Regions from separate parts of the Erwinia sp. GW821-FHT03D09 genome, predicted to be linked through region 4. Evidence: predicted binding sites of a transcription regulator. Region 4 holds the regulator's gene; each other region holds the start of a gene.
The links. The regulator LexA, encoded in region 4, represses DNA repair genes until DNA is damaged. The targets are predictions, from matches to a motif close to TNCTGTATGTACATACAGNA.
Positions count from the first base shown of each region.

Region 1 (3,151 bases), on a different contig from region 4:
CCCTTATCTGCCCGATGAAGCGCAGAGGGCGCAGATGGCGCAGTATCTATCGCTGCCATAATAGCGGCAGACGCCCCGATGCGAATACGCGGGAATAACGCCGGGATGCCACCCCTGGCAGCTCAGGCCGTCAGCCAGGTATTCACCACGCCTTCATCCAGCAGCGCCATTTTACCGTGGGCGACGTTTCGCCCGCGGTGCAGCAGCAGGAAGTAATCGGCCACCCGACGGATAAACGACAGGCGCTGTTCCAGCAGCAAAATGGTCATGCCGAAATCATGATTCAGCCGATAGATCAAATTGCCCATTTCCTCTTCCAGCCACGGCGACATCCCTTCAGTGGGATCGTCCAGAATCAGCAGCTTGGGTTCCAGTACCAGCGCACGGGCCAGCGCCAGATGCTGCTGTTGGTCGAGGGGCAGTTCGCCACTGCGCTGCTGGCGTAGCGAATAGAGTGCCGGAAAAAGGCCATAAACCATCTTTGGAATAGCCCGGTAGCGCTCCTGTTCGGCCCCGGCCAGCAGCGCAATTTGCAGGTTTTCTTCCACGCTAAGCTGAGAAAAAATCTGCCTGCCCTGTGGAACATAGCCAATGCCGAGAGCAGCCCGCCGCTCCACCGGCTGTAGCAGCAGGTCCTGCGGTGGCAGATCGCCTTCCTGCCAAATCATCGAACCGCTGTTGATCGGCAGGTGTCCCATGATGCAGTTAACCAGCGTGGTCTTCCCCATTCCGGGGCGGCCAATGATTCCTGTACAGGTGCCGGGGGGAAGATCGAGGTCCACATCCCACAGAATATGGTTTTGCCCATAAAATTGATTAATTGAACGTAAACTCAGCATCTTGCACTCTCCTCCAGACAGTATCCGATTGCACCCGTGTTACAGGGCGATTTAGCTGGCGAACTGTTTAACAAGCAATTAACGGGCCATCTCTTCAGAACGATGAAAAACTCAATGAACCCTCAGTTCTGCTGCTGTATTTGTCAGAAACGTTAAACAATTTCCACGGGTAATCAGCATGCTGCACCCCGGTAGTGCTCTCCGCTAATCAAGCGTGGTGCAGCTGCTGCGTGAAATGGCAGGAGGGAGCTAAAAGCTGAACGACGGGGATGCTTAAAATTCCTGCTGTCTATGCAGAATTCCACGTTTTCATATCCAAAAAAGAACGTTGAAGTGTGAAAAAAAAAACAAAAAAAAATATTTAGCCGCGGTTATGAGCGATGGGGACGATTTATACACATCAGACGTTACAAGCGCTGTAATCAGTTATCCACTGTTACTGTGGATAACCTTGTGTATTAGATTGTGAAAACTTGCGTAAAGCGAGAGCGGGCGCGGCTTTGGCTCTGATTGGCGCGAAACTCGGCTTGTTATTGAATTTTATTAAAATCAGCAATTTAACTAAAATCAAGCGCCGGAAATTCTTGAGTCAAAGTCGGCCATGCTTTTAACTGCCGGAGCTTGACAAATGTTAATATGACAAAAGTTATGGGGATAACCCGGTAACAGTTTGTGCGCAGTCGTTTGCGTACTGTCGCACAAAAGTGCGGCTTTGCCCTCCGGATTCGCATTATGCAAATTAACTGTTAATTTATCCAGTATTTTTAACTGGCAAATTAGCGATGGCGGAGTAGAATTAGAACCCGGTTCGTGCATATTTCCATCAGGTAGCCTGCTAATGAGCAAAGTCTTTAAACTCAACTCCGATTTTAAACCCTCTGGCGATCAGCCTGAGGCGATCCGTCGTCTGGAAGAGGGTCTGGAAGACGGGCTGGCTCACCAGACGCTGCTTGGGGTAACGGGTTCAGGAAAAACGTTTACTGTCGCCAACGTGATTGCCGATCTCAACCGGCCAACCATGGTGCTGGCACCCAATAAGACCCTGGCGGCGCAGCTGTACGGCGAGATGAAGGAGTTTTTCCCCGATAATGCGGTGGAATACTTTGTCTCCTATTACGATTATTACCAGCCTGAAGCCTACGTCCCCAGCTCGGACACCTTTATCGAGAAGGATGCGTCGGTTAATGAGCATATTGAACAGATGCGCCTGTCGGCGACGAAAGCGCTGCTGGAGCGTCGTGATGTGATCGTGGTGGCGTCGGTCTCAGCGATTTACGGCCTGGGCGACCCCGACCTCTATCTGAAGATGATGCTGCACCTGACGCGCGGCATGGTGATTGACCAGCGCGCGATCCTGCGGCGTCTGGCAGAGCTACAGTACACCCGTAACGATCAGGCCTTCCAGCGCGGTACGTTCCGCGTGCGCGGTGAGGTCATCGATATTTTCCCGGCGGAGTCCGACGACTACGCGCTGCGGGTTGAACTGTTTGACGAAGAGGTGGAACGGCTGTCGATTTTCGACCCGCTGACCGGGCAAATCACCTCGGTGATCCCGCGCTATACCATCTATCCGAAAACCCACTATGTGACGCCGCGCGAGCGTATTCTGCAGGCGATGGAAGAGATCAAAGTGGAGCTGGCCGATCGCCGTCAGGTGCTGCTGGCCAACAATAAACTGCTGGAAGAACAGCGCATCAGTCAGCGCACTCAGTTTGACCTCGAAATGATGAACGAGTTGGGCTACTGTTCAGGCATTGAAAACTACTCGCGCTATCTTTCCGGGCGCGGTCCGGGTGAAGCGCCGCCAACGCTGTTTGACTATCTGCCTCCTGATGGCCTGCTGGTGATTGATGAATCGCACGTCACCATTCCGCAGATCGGCGGCATGTATCGCGGGGACCGGGCGCGAAAAGAGACGCTGGTGGAATACGGTTTCCGCCTGCCGTCGGCGCTGGATAACCGTCCGTTGAAGTTTGAAGAGTTTGCGGCGCTGGCCCCGCAGACCATCTATGTTTCCGCCACGCCGGGCAACTACGAGCTGGAAAAATCCGGCGGTGATGTTATCGATCAGGTGGTTCGCCCAACCGGTCTGCTCGACCCGATTGTGGAAGTGCGCCCCGTCGGTACCCAGGTTGACGATCTGCTGTCTGAGATTCGCCAGCGGGTGGCGATTAACGAACGTGTGCTGGTGACGGTGCTGACCAAACGCATGGCGGAAGATTTAACCGAATACCTGGAAGAGCACGGCGAGCGGGTGCGTTATCTGCACTCTGACATCGACACCGTTGAGCGTGTTGAAATCATCCGCGACC
Region 1 covers NZ_JBWKUK010000026.1:26,804-29,954, forward strand. The annotation lists gene bioD (dethiobiotin synthase) at 1-61, shown strand, start outside; gene AC07U6_RS20790 (ABC transporter ATP-binding protein) at 123-839, opposite strand; gene uvrB (excinuclease ABC subunit UvrB) at 1,678-3,151, shown strand, end outside.
Region 1: the regulator LexA is predicted to act here: its motif matches at 1,581-1,600, upstream of uvrB (excinuclease ABC subunit UvrB).

Region 2 (3,151 bases), on a different contig from region 4:
TTAACAGGCCATAGCGGCGTTGCCAGGCACGCAGGGTGACCGGATTAATCCCGCAGCGCTCAGCAACATCACCGATGCTGTACAACGTCATTTCTCACCTCATTCACTCTCAGGCCTTATCAGCCCGCATTTAATATTAGCATGCTGTACAGACAAATTGTGGATGTACAACTTGATCTGAGTGCTGTCTTGCGGTAAATCTCATATGTGAGATTATTTCCCTTAAATGAGATATCCATGAACCAGAAGCAAACAGAACATCGTCTGGCTCAGCGGCTGGCCGACCTGCGAGTTGAGCAGGGATGGTCGCTGGAGACGCTGGCGGAGATGACCGGCATCAGCCGCGCCTCGCTGTCGCGTATTGAACGCGGGGAAAACAGCCCGACCGCCGCGCTGCTCAACCGGCTGTGCAGCGCCTATGGGCTGACCATGTCGCGCCTGCTAAGCGAAGTGGAGCAGAGTGGTCCGCAGCATCTCCGACCCTCGCAGCAGAACGTCTGGCGCGATGCCAGCAGCGGTTATCTGCGGCGCAGCGTGTCCCCGCCCGCACAGGCTTTTCACGCCGAGTTGGTGGAGGCGCAGCTGGAGCAGGGTGCGCTGATTGAGTATGACCTGCCGCCGCTGGCCGGGCTGGAGCAGCATATCTGGATGCTGGACGGTGTGCTGATTTTCCGCATGAATGACCAGCAGTGGCGGCTGGAAAAGGGTGACTGCCTGCGCTTTCATCTGTTTGGCCGCACGTCGTTCAGCGCGCCGGAAGCCGGAGGCGCTCGCTATGCGCTGGTGGTGGCACGCCCATGAATCAGATTGAATATGAGTGGCTGGACGCGCAGCAGGCGCGTGATGAGCTTCCGGCACTGTGCCGGGTACTGGAAGGCTGTGTGGCGCAGGGGGCCAGCGTCGGCTTTGTTAACTGCGATCCGCAGACTTTCAGTCGTTTCTGGCAGGATGTGGTGTTCAGCCTGGCCTGCGGCGATAAAACGCTACTGGTGGCGAGGCTGGCCGATCGCATTGTAGCAACGGTGATGGTGGTGCTGGCTATGCCGCCGAACGGTGCGCACCGCGCCGAGGTAATCAAGCTGCTGGTTCATCCCGATGCGCGTCGGCGGGGAATCGCGCGCGAGTTGATGATAAGGGCGGAGGTGCGTGCTAAGCAGGCGGGCCGTTCGCTGCTGGTGCTGGATACCCGTAGTGGCGATGTGGCGGAGCCGCTTTATCGCGCGCTGGGCTGGCTGGTGGCGGGGGAAATTCCATCTTATGCGCGATCCACTCAGGGGGCGATGGATGCCACTACGCTGATGTATAAAATGCTCTGATACACAAAGCATCGTGTTGCCGGAGAATTGCGGAGCGGTTCGACTTTTCATGGGCGATCCGCATCCGCAGGCTGACGCCAGCGCGATACTGTGTAAAAATACAGCCCTGATTTTTTGCAAAGGGTTGTCATGGCGTTAACTGCGGCGTTAAAAGCGCAAATTGCCGGGTGGTATAAAGCCCTGCAACAGCAAGTCCCCGATTTTATTCCGCGCGCTCCGCAGCGGCAGATGATTGCTGAGGTGGCGAAAACGCTGTCGGGTGAAGAAGGGCGCCATCTGGCGATTGAAGCACCGACCGGCGTGGGGAAAACCCTCTCCTACCTGCTCCCCGGTATTGCCGTCAGCCGCGCCGAGGAAAAGCCGCTGGTGGTCAGCACCGCCAACGTGGCGCTGCAGGATCAGATTTACAGTAAAGATCTGCCGCTGCTGAAGAAAATCATTCCCGAACTGACCTTTACCGCTGCCTTTGGCCGCGGGCGCTATGTCTGCCCACGCAATCTGTCGGCGCTGGCGACCGACGAAGAGAAGCAGGGCGATCTGCTGCTGTTCCTTGATGATGAGATGACCGCCAGCAAGGCGGAGCGGGCGGTCTGCTACGAGCTGGAAAAAGCACTGAACCGCTACGAATGGGACGGACTGCGCGATCACTGCAAGGACAACATCGAAGACTCGCTGTGGCAGCGTATCAGCACCGATAAGGCCAACTGCCTCGGCAGCAACTGCCACTGGTTCCGCGAGTGCCCGTTCTACGTGGCGCGGCGTGAGATCGAAAACGCCGATGTGGTGGTGGCGAACCATGCGCTGGTGATGGCGGCGCTGGAAACCGAATCGGTACTGCCGCCGCCGAAGCACCTGCTGCTGGTGCTGGATGAAGGGCACCATCTGCCGGACGTGGCGCGCGACGCGCTGGAAATGAGCGGCGAAATCACCCCCGGCTGGACTACTCTACAGTTCGATTTGTTTGCCCGCCTCGTTGAGCAGTGCATGGCGCAGTTCAGGCCCAGGCGGCCACCGCCGCTGGCCAACCCGGATCGCCTTAAAGAGCACTGTGAAGAAGTGCGCGAGCAGCTGCAAATGCTGTCGCACATTCTCGGTCTGTATCTGCCGCCGGACGGGCAGGAGGGGGAGTACCGCTTTGAGATGGGACTGCTGCCGGAGGAGATCATGACGATCTGCGGCAGGCTGTTCAAACTCAGCGACGCGCTGCGCGGGATGGCGGAAGGGCTGGTTAACGATCTCAGTGAAAAAAGCGGCCAGTATGACGTGGTGCGCCTGCACCGTGTGCTGCTGCAAATGAACCGCGCGCTGGGCTGGTTTGAAGCCAGCAGCAAGCTGTGGCGGCTGGCGGCGCTGGAGCAGACGTCCGGCGCGCCGGTGTCGAAGTGGGTGACCCGCGAGCTGCGCGACGGCAGCGTGCATCTGATGCTGCACTGTGCCGGGATACGCGTCAGCGATCAGCTGGAAAAGCTGTTGTGGCGTAAAATTCCCCATGTGGTGCTGACATCTGCGACACTGCGCTCGCTGAACAGCTTCCAGCGGCTGCAGGAGATGTCCGGGCTGAGTGAAAAAGCCGACGATCGTTTTGTCGCGCTGGACTCGCCGTTTAATCATGTGCAGCAGGGCAAACTGATTATCCCGCAGATGCAGCACGAGCCGCTGCTGGCGAATGAGGTGGCGCATCTGGCCGAAATGGCCCACTTTTTCCGTCACCAGATAAAGCAGGCTAAACATAAAGGGCTGCTGGTGCTGTTCGCCAGCAACCGGGCTATGCAGCAGTTTATTGCCTGCCTGCCCGAGCTGCGTTTAATGATGCTGGTGCAGGGCGACAAACCGCG
Region 2 covers NZ_JBWKUK010000010.1:19,198-22,348, forward strand. The annotation lists gene AC07U6_RS11515 (MerR family transcriptional regulator) at 1-91, opposite strand, end outside; gene AC07U6_RS11520 (helix-turn-helix domain-containing protein) at 238-801, shown strand; gene AC07U6_RS11525 (GNAT family N-acetyltransferase) at 798-1,316, shown strand; gene dinG (ATP-dependent DNA helicase DinG) at 1,446-3,151, shown strand, end outside.
Region 2: the regulator LexA is predicted to act here: its motif matches at 1,403-1,422, upstream of dinG (ATP-dependent DNA helicase DinG).

Region 3 (3,151 bases), on a different contig from region 4:
TCCAGATTGCTCAGCTGGGTGTACAGCTGATCCAGAGCCTGCTGACCTTCTGGTTTCAGAGTGGCTTTGTTGAAGTTGAACAGCACGTCAGACTTCAGGGTGAAACGCTTGGTTTCAACAACTGGAGCCGGAGCGGGTGCTGGAGCCGGTGCCGGAGCAGCTTCTTCCTGACCGAAACGGTAAGAAACACCTACGCTGAGCATAGAGTTATCAGGACGCGCACCAACGGTACCTGCGTCACCGATGTTGTTCACCCACTGATAGTCCAGACGAGTTGCCCAGTTTGGAGTCAGAGCATATTCAATACCCACTGCTGCCAGTGGAGAAACGCCGGTATCGTGGTCGCTGATGCGAGCGCCGCCAACTTCCTGCTGAGTGGAGTTAGCACGCCATACCATACCACCCAGACGGGTGTACAGGTCCAGGTTGTCCAGAACCGGGTAGCTCAACTTAGCTGCCAGCTGAACGCCCTGCGCTTTGAATGCGCCGTTAACCCGGTCGCCTTTGTAAGGCATACGGCCAAGCCAATCATAACCCAGTTCGAAGCCCAGGTATGGATTCGCCTGATAACCAACGAATGCACCAGCACCAAGCTGGTTTTCATGAGTTGGGCCGTCGTTGTTTTGGTAACCGTTACCGTAGTAACCTTTGTCGTGGTACTGAGACCAGCCCAGTTTAGCACCGGTATACCAAGTGTCATCTTTAGGAGCGGCCTGCGCTACGGTAGCGAAGCCAGCCAGTGCCACTGCAATTGCGATAGCTGTCTTTTTCATTTTTGCGCCTCGTTATCATCCAAATAGGCAATGAGCTTAAATTAAGCTCTTTGGTTAAATCCTTTGCCGGGTTGTAATGCTCGTTTATGACTCTTCCAAAAAAAGGAGGTTATTGAGCACCCTGGCGAGATAAAGTCTACAACGTACTAGCAAACTTACAAGTGTGATATGACGCTGGCCGCTAAAAAAATGGGGAATCTTACATATTTTTTAACATTCCGAAGGGAATTATGTGTATAAGAAATGGTCAGAGACGCAGCTAAGCTATTGTACAGCCGCGCCATAACATTATCTGGGGCTGGAGGCGTGTACCACGAGAAAAAATCCTTAAGAATTATCTCGTTTTTACTTAATGATACAAACTTGAATGAATTTTTAACCCGCTAAGCGGTCTGCCTGACTGAGAATTTGCACGATCGGGGCGCATGATTAAGCCCAGAGCCTGACCAGAGTTTGCTGCTGCCAGCAGTCGTGCACGATCGCTCTCCGAAACATCCTCTTCGAACCACCCCAAAACAACACTGTAATTCCCTGTTTGCAGTGCCTTAATCATTGCCTCAACGGTAGTGATTGGTCCTGAATGTGTCGCCTGCATAACGCGATCTAAAGGAAGCCCGGAACGTTGCAACCAGTCGCGGCTCAACTTTTGGTGAGGAGTGAGCCACAGCTGCCAGCGGGACTGCTTGCCTAACTGCTGTAAAAGAGGCAGCAATAACAGCTGCGTCATGCCGGGTTGGTTCTCGCTGTAAATTAATTCGCTAATCAGGCCAGCGGCATTAGCTGGAGCAGATGTCACGCGTGATGAAACGTGGAATGCACTATTAACTGATTGAGATTTCGGGAAATAGGTATGCATGATGTCTTCGCTCGCAATGTCACTGTATAGATATACAGTATATATGTAATGAGTAAAGATCAACCTTATTTTTTTGATTACGCCTCGCAAAATCGCAAGATAACTTGAAACATTCTCATTTATTCATTGAACCTGTAATACGGATTGCCTATGTTTCAATATGTTGATTTTTCGGGATTTATGCGAATCTTCTTAAGCTAAGCAGGGAGTTGCTATGAGTAGTTCAAAACAGAGAATTGAGCAGACGAAACAGCGTTTGGCGGCATTGGGGCCAGTGGAATCTCGCACACAGTTTGGTGGCTATAGCCTGTCTGTAGCGAAGACCGTATTTGCAGTTGTTGCCGATGGAGAACTGTATCTTCGTGCCTGCGAACAGGCCCAGCCCTATATAAGTGAAAGGAAAATGCAGCCTCTGCATTTTGTAAAGCGAGGTCTGCCGGTTGCCCTTAATTACTACCGTGTTGATGGTGTGCTGTGGTCCGATGCCGACCAGTTAGTGGCTATTTCCTCACTGTGTCTGAATGGTGCACGGCAGGAATTAAAAGACAGGCTAAGAAATCGGCGGATTAAAGATCTACCCAATATGGGGATTCGGATGGAAGCATTGCTGCGAGAAGTCGGTATTTGTTCCATTGAAATGCTCATGGAGCAGGGGGCAAAACGAAGCTGGCTTAAACTGCGGACTATCAATAAACATCTTGGCCTTTCGGTGCTATTTGCTCTTGAAGGGGCTATAGTTGGCAGCCACTATGAGGCGTTGCCTACCGCAGTCAAAGAGGAATTGCGCGCCTGGTTTAAAAGCAACGCGCAACGAAAAGGGTGATTTTTTCAGCAAGCCTGGTTGCCGGCACGTTGAACAATCTGCTGTTTAAGCCTGGCAATTTCAGGTAACAATGCCACCAGCAGGCCGACCTGCTGTAAGACCAGCGGTTCTTTGGTGGCATTATCAGCCTCAGTTTGCTGAATCCTCTGTGCAAGGTTTGACATCATGCGTTGTGCTTTAGCTTCATTCACCACATCGATATGCAGGATATCGTCAGCATAGCAGACTGCATCGTCCATTAGCTGAAGCAAGTTGATATTTTCGAGCTTCTCACGGTGAGCCCCCAGCGCTGAAATGTAGCTCAGGAACGAGTGGTTCAGGCACAGTAGGCGGAAAGCTGCTTCACGAAGTCCGCTATCCGCTTTACTTTCAACCGAGATATTCGATACCACAGCAGCCAGTTCTGCATCACCGTTGTGGGCATCGCGCCGCGCGATGCGATAATCAAGGCGATTATCTTTGCCCTGATGATATTGAACCAGGACTGCGTCCAGGTAGCGGCAGTTAGCATTCAGCGTTCGCTCTGCCACGGCAGGAAGCCTGAGAAAACGCCAGTCCGGCCAGATAAATGCCACGGCCAGCCAGGCAATGCCACAGCCCAGCAGTGTATCAATAATGCGCGGGAGCGCGACTTCAAACCCTTCGTCCAGCAGATTGAAGCACAGCAGCACCAGCAGCGTGATAAACATGGTTGCATGG
Region 3 covers NZ_JBWKUK010000010.1:178,706-181,856, forward strand. The annotation lists gene ompA (porin OmpA) at 1-773, opposite strand, end outside; gene sulA (SOS-induced cell division inhibitor SulA) at 1,123-1,629, opposite strand; gene AC07U6_RS12220 (TfoX/Sxy family DNA transformation protein) at 1,844-2,452, shown strand; gene yccS (YccS family putative transporter) at 2,458-3,151, opposite strand, start outside.
Region 3: the regulator LexA is predicted to act here: its motif matches at 1,650-1,669, upstream of sulA (SOS-induced cell division inhibitor SulA).

Region 4 (3,151 bases):
TCGTGACCATCCTGCGCCAGCTGGCGCACGCGCTCGCCGCCGCTAACGTTCAGGCCCTGATACAGCTTGCTCCAGGTCCAACCCATCACGCGATCGGTCAGGCGAATAGCCTCATAGGAGAAGTTCGCCGCAATCTCTTCCATCAGCTCAACGGCGTTTTGCTGAGCCTTTTCGTGGGAAATTTTCTTGCTGCGCGCTTCATCTTCCACCGCTTTGGCGATGGCTTTGGACTGCAGGAGCTTATTGAACAGATCCTGACGCACCGGCAGACGCGGGCCGACGGCGGCCAGCCGCTGACGGGCGAAGTGCATACGCGCCACGCGCGCCAGCTTCTGCGCGATGGTTTTATCGGTACCGTGCTCGGTCGCCATGCGGCGCAGAGAAACGATAGGCGAGAAACGCACAAAGCTGTCGCGACCCAGCCAGATCACCGCAAAGAACTTCTGAATGCCGTTCAGCACCCGCAGATGCGGCTGCTCGACACCCTGTACTTCGCGCCCAGGCGCACGGCCAAACATCACCGATACCGGCACCATCTGTACATCCAGATCGGGATGATTACGGTGCAGGTCCAGATAGTCATGGAACAGCTTAACCGACTCAAGGTTTGGTACGAAATAGGGGAACACGCGCGGACCGTCATGGATAAACACATAGCGGGGCAGCATGGTGCCGTCGATCTCCAGCGGATGCAACGGATCGGGGAGATCCTGTTTGCGGCATTGTTCGCGCAGGGCAAGGAGATCGGCCTTTGAATCATAAGGCAGCACATACATAATAGGGCGAGAAGTATCAAGCCCAAGCTCGGCAACCGGTTCGGCCGGGATTGCCTTACTTTTTACCAGGAATTTCACTGGCAGATTCAACAGTTTGTAATATAAATTACGCCAACCTGACATAGACAACATGAAGCCTCTTGTTAGCAAAGCGCCGCAAGCATACCAGAAAGCGCTAACAGAATCTGTGGTATTGCAAAATGTGCTACACCCTCTCATTGACGTTAAACTTCCCAAAGGGTTCCCTGATTATGGCAAATAACGCCACCGGATTGACTCGAATTGTAAAAGCAGCGGGCTATTCCTGGAAAGGTATACGTGCTGCCTGGCAACATGAAGCGGCATTCCGCCAGGAAGCCATCGCCGCCATTATCGCCATCCTGATCGCCTGCTGGCTGGATGTTGACGCCGTCACCCGCGTGCTGCTGATCGGCTCTGTGGTGATGGTGATTATCGTCGAAATCCTTAACAGCGCCATTGAGGCGGTAGTAGACCGTATCGGCAGTGAAATTCATCCGCTGGCCGGGCGTGCCAAAGATATGGGCTCCGCCGCCGTATTATTAAGTATAATATTGGCAGTTTTTGTGTGGGCAATGCTCTTGATCGCACATTTGCGATAGGTTTTCCGAAATTCAACAAACTGCTGTTTTTTAGCCAGCTTTGGGTTTTCAACGCGCAAATACCTGTATATACTGACAGTTGACTGTATAAACAACCAGGGGGCGGGATGAAAGCACTAACGGCACGGCAGCAGCAGGTTTACGACCTGATTCGCGACCACATTAACCAGACCGGCATGCCGCCGACGCGGGCAGAAATTGCCTCGCAGCTTGGCTTCCGTTCCCCCAATGCTGCTGAAGAACACCTGAAAGCGCTGGCCAGGAAAGGCGTGATTGAGATCGTTTCCGGTGCATCACGCGGCATTCGTCTGATGATGGAAGAAGCAGAGGGGCTGCCGCTGATTGGCCGCGTTGCCGCCGGTGAGCCGCTGCTGGCCGAGCAGCATATCGAAGGTCACTACTCGGTGGACCCGGAACTGTTCAAACCCAATGCGGACTTCCTGCTGCGCGTTAGCGGCATGTCGATGAAAGATATCGGCATCATGGACGGCGATCTGCTGGCGGTGCACAAAACGGAAGACGTGCGTAATGGCCAGGTTGTTGTGGCGCGTATTGATGACGAAGTTACCGTTAAGCGCCTGAAAAAACAGGGTAACATCGTTCACCTGCTGCCGGAAAACAGCGAGTTTCAGCCGATCGTTGTCGATCTGCGCCAGCAGACGCTGACTATTGAAGGTCTGGCCGTCGGTGTTATCCGCAACGGCAACTGGCTGTAATTCCCTGGTAAACCTGACGCGTTGCCCTCTGCGGCGCGTTTTGCGATCCTTCGTCTCTCCCTGCTTCCGGTTGGAAAATAATGCGACTGCTGACGGTTGCCGATAAAAATCTCTGGCGGCTGGCGCTGCCGATGATCCTCTCCAATATTACCGTGCCACTGCTCGGGCTGGTGGATACCGCCGTTATTGGCCATCTCGATAGCCCGACCTACCTCGGCGGCGTGGCGATTGGCACCACCATTACCAGCTTCCTGTTCATGCTGCTGCTGTTTTTGCGCATGAGCACCACCGGGCTGACCGCACAGGCTTTCGGTGCGAACGACAAGCCCGCACTGGCGCGAGCATTAATGCAGCCGCTGCTGCTGGCGCTGCTGGCAGGTTTCACCTTTATTCTGCTGAAAGCGCCGTTGACTCATCTGGCGCTGGGGCTGACCGGCGGCAGTAAAGACGTGCTGCATCAGGCCGATCTGTTTATGCAGATCCGCTGGCTCAGCGCGCCCGCCACGCTGGCGAACCTGGTTCTGCTCGGCTGGCTGCTTGGCGTGCAGTATGCCCGTGCGCCGGTGATCCTGCTGGTGGTGGGCAACCTGGTGAATATCCTGCTGGATCTGTGGTTTGTTATCGGCCTGAAGTGGGGCGTGCAGGGCGCCGCTGCCGCGACGGCTATCGCTGAATACGTCAGCCTGCTCGTGGGCCTGCTGCTGGTGTGGCGTGCGATGGTGATGCGTGGCCTGTCGCTGCGTCTGCTGCTGAGTGCATGGCGCGGTAATCTGGCCCGCCTGCTGAGGCTGAACCGCGACATTATGCTGCGTTCGCTGCTGTTGCAGGTGTGCTTTGCCTCACTGACGATCTTCGGTGCCCGGCTCGGTAGCGATATTGTTGCCGTCAATGCGGTTCTGCTGATGTTTCTGACCTTCACCGCCTATGCGCTGGATGGTTTCGCCTATGCGGTGGAAGCCTGCTCGGGTGAAGCCTTTGGCGCGGGAAACAGCCGACAGCTGCTCAGCGTCTGGCACGCGGCCTGCCGCCAGTCCGGCGT
Region 4 covers NZ_JBWKUK010000007.1:46,446-49,596, forward strand. The annotation lists gene plsB (glycerol-3-phosphate 1-O-acyltransferase PlsB) at 1-899, opposite strand, end outside; gene AC07U6_RS08345 (diacylglycerol kinase) at 1,028-1,396, shown strand; gene lexA (transcriptional repressor LexA) at 1,504-2,112, shown strand; gene dinF (MATE family efflux transporter DinF) at 2,193-3,151, shown strand, end outside.